Regions from separate parts of the Ferdinandcohnia sp. GQ5 genome, predicted to be linked through region 2. Evidence: riboswitches for the same ligand, from Rfam matches in the RefSeq annotation. Region 2 holds a riboswitch; the other holds the start of a gene.
The links. A riboswitch is a leader RNA that binds a small molecule or an ion and turns the genes downstream of it on or off. The one in region 2 is predicted to bind FMN.
Positions count from the first base shown of each region.

Region 1: it holds a riboswitch for FMN, as region 2 does, so the genes downstream of both, ribD (bifunctional diaminohydroxyphosphoribosylaminopyrimidine deaminase/5-amino-6-(5-phosphoribosylamino)uracil reductase RibD) here and AC6CHV_RS00710 (ECF transporter S component) in region 2, are expected to answer to the same signal.

Region 1 is NZ_JCAXEW010000008.1:102,098-105,519, reverse strand. Features, by position in the region: gene AC6CHV_RS11725 (DUF1002 domain-containing protein) at 1-631, opposite strand, end outside; gene AC6CHV_RS11720 (peptidylprolyl isomerase) at 824-1,258, shown strand; FMN riboswitch at 1,546-1,745, shown strand; gene ribD (bifunctional diaminohydroxyphosphoribosylaminopyrimidine deaminase/5-amino-6-(5-phosphoribosylamino)uracil reductase RibD) at 1,931-3,022, shown strand; gene ribE (riboflavin synthase) at 3,031-3,422, shown strand, end outside.
Region 2 is NZ_JCAXEW010000001.1:154,257-157,678, reverse strand. Features, by position in the region: gene AC6CHV_RS00720 (Nramp family divalent metal transporter) at 1-392, opposite strand, end outside; gene AC6CHV_RS00715 (MsnO8 family LLM class oxidoreductase) at 590-1,591, shown strand; FMN riboswitch at 1,701-1,830, shown strand; gene AC6CHV_RS00710 (ECF transporter S component) at 1,995-2,570, shown strand; gene AC6CHV_RS00705 (nuclease-related domain-containing protein) at 3,390-3,422, opposite strand, start outside.

The DNA of each region.
Region 1 (3,422 bases), on a different contig from region 2:
CGATAATAGTCCTAAGTTCTTCATCGTTTTTGGGAGTATTTTTTGCAATCTCATCTTTTATTTTTGCCATTAATGCCGCAGCGTCTTCCGCTCCAATTTTTTCACTTAATTTTGTTGTTTCTACCATCTCTTCATTTGCGATCTGCTTCACTTCTTCTGGAATAGCTTTATCTGAAGAAACTTCATATGCTTTAATAATTCCAGTTAGTGCAGCGGTTCCAGAAACATTACCTGGACCGGTTACAAAGATTTTTGCATCTTTTACACCAGCTGTAATTAATGCATTTGCATACATTTCCTCTGTAATTAAGGTGATATGCTCCGTTATCGTTACATCTAATCCAGATCCTTTTTCTCCAATGGTAATGGAAGCGGAGGATAAGGCCTTGTTGCCAATTCTAGCCTTTGGAATGTATTGACCAAGGTATTGGTGTTCTTCTTCATTTGTAACAACCACAATTTGTGGGTTCTCAGGTGCGTTCATTTCGTTTAAAATTGTTTCTTTTTGAGTTTCTGTTAAGTCTTGACCAAGTGTAATAATCACATCTCCAGGTACAGCGTCAGCGAAGCTAAGTGATGGAAAAATGAGTGAAAATACAAGTAAAAATGAGAGTATACGTTTATTTTTCAAACTAGTTCCTCCTTTATTTGTAGAAAAACAAGGTATCCATCGTACTTATTATACATTATTCTCAATTATAAATATCTTATTGACTGGTATTTAGGAAATCTCCCCTCTTTCGTATTGGATTATTAGAACCATTTATAGTAAAATGAACTCGTTCAATACATATGGACGAAAGAAAATGAGCGGAGGTTTCAAATGAAAAAAGCAAGCATTGAATTCGAAAATGGAGAAAAAATTGTAATTGAGTTATATCCAAATGAAGCACCTGGAACAGTAGCAAACTTTGAAAAACTTGCGAACGAAGGTTTCTACAATGGCCTTACATTCCATCGTGTAATTCCAGGCTTTGTTGCACAAGGTGGTTGCCCACGCGGAAACGGAACTGGTGGACCAGGTTATTCTATAAAGTGTGAAACTGAAGGAAATCCACATAAACATGTGGCTGGAGCGTTATCAATGGCGCATGCTGGAAAAGATACTGGTGGAAGCCAATTTTTCATCGTACATGAGCCACAACCTCATTTAGATGGAGTACATACAGTATTTGGTCAGGTGATTGAAGGCTTAGAGTCTGTTTATCGCATTAAACAAGGCGATATTATGAAAGAAGTTAAAGTTTGGGAAGAATAAAAAAGTAGATTTGACACAACAAGTGAAACTTGTTGTGTCTTTTTCTTTTATTGTCCTATAATATTGCTTGAGGTGAAACTACATGGGAAAAGGAAAATGGACAGTTTTTTTTGTTCTACTATTATTATCTTTGGCTTGGGGAGTCATTTATTGGTTGTTTATTGTCTAATTTTGGTTAAATATTATGAATAAGTGATAATTTTGAATGCAGAAGCGTATAATTCGACAAAATAATAATACTTTATGTTATACTGTTTTAAATCGCTAAAAATTTTTATTAATTAAATATTTTCCTTCGGGGTTAGGTGAAATTCCTTACCGACGGTAATGAACAATTTGTTCTAAGCCCGTGACCCATTTTAATGCCGCATTTTATGTTGGTTGGCCCTTTCGCCATAAGAAACAAGGTTTTGGTTTCTTATTTAAAATGGTGGACTTGGTGAGAATCCAAGGCCGACAGTTAAAGTCTGGATGGGAGAAGGATGTTAGGTACGTACAGGTATGTGAAAAAATTTGCTCATTATACCCTTATTTGTGTTGGGCAAAAGTACATATTGTGTTACTTGATTACATCTATCAGACCCCGGATTGTATTCCGAGGTCTTTTTTATTTTGGTAACTAAGATAGAAACTCCCGAATAAGTAAAAGATAAAAGAAAGGAGCGTAGTAAAATGAGAGATCAGGATTATATGAATTTAGCGATAAATGTAGCAAAAGCGGGGGTCGGACAAACCACTCCAAACCCTGTTGTGGGTGCAATTATTGTAAATGAAGGACGAGTTGTAGGAATCGGAGCACATCTGAAAGCGGGAGAACCTCATGCAGAGGTACATGCTATTAGGATGGCAGGAGAAAAGGCTCAAAATGCAACTGCTTATGTCACATTGGAGCCATGCAGTCACCATGGGAAAACCCCACCTTGTGCAGATTTGTTAATAACAAGTAAGGTAAAAAGAGTTGTAGTTGCAACCACAGACCCTAATCCACTCGTCGCTGGAAAAGGCATTGCCAAACTAAAAGCAGCAGGAATTGAAGTAGAGGTTGGGGTTTGTAAGGAACAAGCTGATGCATTAAACTCAGTCTTTTTTCACTATTTAGAAAAAAAGCGACCATATATAACACTAAAGTCTGCTACCACTCTTGATGGAAAAATAGCGACCGTTACTGGTGAGAGCAAGTGGATAACAGGTGAGGATGCAAGACAAGACGTTCATTTATATCGTAGTATACATGATGCCATTCTTGTTGGTGTTAACACAGTACTTGCGGACAACCCAAGCTTAACAACTAGACTTCCAAATGGTACGGGGAAAAATCCTATTCGTGTCATTTTGGATTCAAAATTACGAACTCCACTGGATTCACAAATTGTAAATGACGGCAAAGCAGAGACATGGATTATTACCTCCAACCAAGTAAACCAGGAGAAAATAAACGAGTTTTCCGGAAAAAAAGGTGTTCGAATTATTCAATTACAAGAGGCTAATTTAGCTATCAGTACCATGTTAACAAGGTTAGGTGAAGAAGGTATCACCTCAATTTTTGTGGAAGGTGGAGCTGAAGTAAATGGTAGCTTTTTAAAGGAAAAAGCGATTAACCAGGTTATCGTTTATTTAGCACCAAAACTATTTGGTGGCAAGCAAGCACCAACGGCAATTGGTGGCTCTGGAATTGAATCGATTGATGATTCATTACAATTAACAATTAAATCGGTCGAACAGCTTGGAGAAGATGTAAAAATCATAGCCGAACCGGTATTGTAGGTGAAAGAATGTTTACAGGAATTGTAGAAGAAATCGGGAAAATTAAGGCGATAAATGGATCACAGGATTCGGTTGAAATGGTTATTAAAGCTAGAAAAATACTTGATGATGTGAATCTTGGAGATAGTATTTCCGTTAATGGGGTTTGTCTAACGGTGACCGAATTTACATCAGATGGATTCACAGTTGATGTGATGCCTGAGACGGTTAAATCAACCTCGTTACGTGAATTGCAACGCAATGATGATGTCAACCTCGAAAGAGCAATGTCTGCAAATGGGCGTTTTGGAGGACATCTCGTTTCAGGACATGTGGATGGTATCGGAAAAATTGTTCGAAAAGAGCCCAAAGGGAATGCGGTGTACTATGAAATCGAAATTCCTGAAGAACTTATCGCGTT
Region 2 (3,422 bases):
GCCCATGCCCAAAACGGAAGTACAGGAAACATCGCACTCATGGCTAAAGCACAGGCGGAAGTCGCTGCGGCTCCATACACAAATCCCCAAATAACAGAGTACACACCGAAATAACCAGTGGCCCATTTTCCCATTTGCTGCCAGCCTTCGATGATCGTTTTACCTGTGCCAAGGTGCAAACGACCTACACCTTCATTTAAAAAATATTTGAAAATAGAACCAAGAATGATTGCCCATACAAATACTAAGCCAAAGCCTGCCCCTGCAACCAATGCCGCTACCAAATCACCAGTACCTACACCTGTTGCAGCTGCAACAAAACCTGGCCCAATCATCGCTAATTTCTTTTTATAACTCGTAGGTGCATCTATTTGTGTATGAAGATTTGACATAAACTAGTCCCCTTTGTAACATTTTTTGACTATTACGATAATTCTATAGTTTAAAATTGTATCACACACTAGATAAATACACTTGATGCAAATGGTCTGAATATGCCTAGGAATATTTCCTCAAGCAGGAAAGTTTGTTTCTTACCTTTCAATTGTTAAAATAGGACTGAGGAAAAATGGAAGAAGGGATTCGTAAAATGACAAATATAAATATACCAGTCTCCGTTCTAAACCTTGCTCCAATTCGCAAAGGACAGAATGGGAAAGACGCAATCGATGCAATGGTGGACCTAGCCAAAGCAACAGAAGAAATGGGATATACACGTTATTGGATCGCTGAACACCACAATTCACCCACACTAGTTAGTTCAGCAACTCCAATTTTAATAAAACATACATTAGAACACACCAAAAAAATTCGGGTTGGATCGGGAGGTGTTATGCTTCCAAACCACTCACCACTTGTTGTGGCCGAACAATTTGGAACAATGGCCACTATTTATCCAGACCGTCTTGATTTAGGACTTGGCCGTGCACCAGGAACCGACATGATGACCGCAAGTGCTTTAAGACGGTCGCATAATGATTCTGTCTATACGTTCCCTAATGATGTAAATGCCTTACTAACATACTTTGGACCAATGGAAAAACAAGGCTATGTAAAAGCTTATCCAGGAGTTGGTACAGATGTACCAATCTATATTCTTGGCTCATCAACGGATTCAGCATATTTGGCTGCCAAATTAGGGCTACCATATGTGTTTGCATCACATTTTGCACCTCGGTTCATGGAAGAAGCGATTTCCATCTACCGCAAACGTTTTGAACCATCGGAATATTTAAGCTCTCCATACATGATGGTTTGCCTAAATGTAATTGCAACAGAAACAGACGAAGAGGCTAAACGGGAACTCACAACCATGCAACAATTTTTCTTAAATGTTGTTCGTGGTACTCAAACCCCATTACAGCCACCCGTTGATAACATGGATGAACTTTGGAATCAACCTGAAAAAGAAATGGCAACTTCTATGTCCAGTGTTACATTATTAGGAAGCAAAGATTCCATCAGGAACCAATTAACAAGCTTCCAGGAAAAATATAATGTCGATGAACTAATGGCCGTTTCATACATCTATGATCCGAATAAACAAAAACGTTCGTATGAGATATTAAAAGAAGTTGTAGATGGAAAGTAAATGCTTTTGCTCAAGAAATAGGTACCATTTTATAATAATTGGGCGACTAGAAGCAAATTGCTTCACAATAATCTATAAACTTGATAAAATAATGTATAATTAAATAATGATCTATCTTCGGGGCTGGGTGAAAATCCCGACCGGCGGTGATGAGATTATTCTCTAAGCCCGCGAGCCGCAAGGCAGGATTTGGTGCGATTCCAAAGCCGACAGTATAGTCTGGATGGGAGAAGATGGAGGTTCTGCGCGTTCAAAAATTTTAACCTCTTGAACGTTTATTAAGCATGCCTTTACCTTAACTCCCTCAAGAAACCATTCTTGGGGGTTTTTATTTGGGTATGTCTTAACATGCTGAACCTTTCTTCTTTTGAGGTGGATCGACAAAAGAGGAGAGGAAAGAAAAATGAAAAAAATACCTTTACGTCAATTTGTGGCAATTGCAATGTTGAGTACGATTTCGTACATTCTCATGTTCTTCAATTTTCCATTGCCAACATTCCCAAGCTTCTTGAACGTCGACTTTAGTGATGTTCCAGCTTTACTTGCAGCACTTATTTTTGGACCGATGGCCGGTATCTTAGTTGAATTATTCAAAAACATGATTGATTATTTTATTACCGGCAGTGAAACAGGTGTACCAGTCGGTCACATCTCAAACTTTGTAGCAGGGATAATCTTTGTACTAACAACCTACTACATTTTTAAACTATTAAAAACAAAATTAGGCTTAACAATCGGATTAATTGGCGGGACAGCCATGATGGCAATCATCATGAGTGTTCTTAACTATTATGTCTTCTTACCGGCATTCAACTTTTTCTTGAATATTCCGGCGATGTCATCACCAGAGGCACTTAAAATGGTGGTTTACGCAATCCTACCGTTCAACTTACTAAAAGGCTTGATCGTAGCAACAATCTTCATGTTGTTATATACCCGCTTACATCCGTGGATCAATAAACAAGCTTCATCGATATAGAGTACTGAAATGCAGGCACCCACTTGTGGGTGCCTGTTTTTAGGTAATAACTAGGGTATTGAACGAAGTACTTAACTCATATCGGGGCTTGAATTTTGTTCTTCATACCCTGGGTGAAGTACATAACTCGTCTATGACGCTTATGTTATGTTCTTCATGCGCTCGATGAAGTACTTAACTCATCAATGATACTTAAGTTATGTTCCTCATACACTCGGTGAAGTACATTTCTCGTTAATGAGCCTCAAGTTATGTTCCTCATAGCCCAGATGAAGAACTTACTCGACAATGATCATTAAGTTAAGTAACTTCATACCCTCGATGAAGTACATTTCTCGTCAATGAGCCTCAAGTTATGTTCCTCATAGCCCAGATGAAGTACTTACTCGACAATGATCATTAAGTTAAGTACTTCATACCCTCGATGAGGTACTTAACTCATCAATGAACCTCAAGTTATGTTCCTCATAGCCCAGATGAAGTACTTACTCGACAATGATCATTAAGTTAAGTACTTCATACCCTCGATGAAGTACATTTCTCGTCAATGAGCCTCAAGTTATGTTCCTCATAGCCCAGATGAAGAACTTACTCGACAATGATCATTAAGTTAAGTAACTTCATACCCTCGATGAAGTACATTTCTCGTCAATGAGCCTCAAGTTATGTTCCTCATAGCCCAGATGAAGAACTTAACTCGACAATGATCATCAAGTTAAGTACTTCATACCCTGGATGAGGTACTTAACTCATCAATGAACCTCATGTTATGTTCCTCATGCAATAAATCTATAAGTTTTATGTTTTATTTGAGTTGTATTAATCATAATATGTCCACTGGTGCAATCCGTT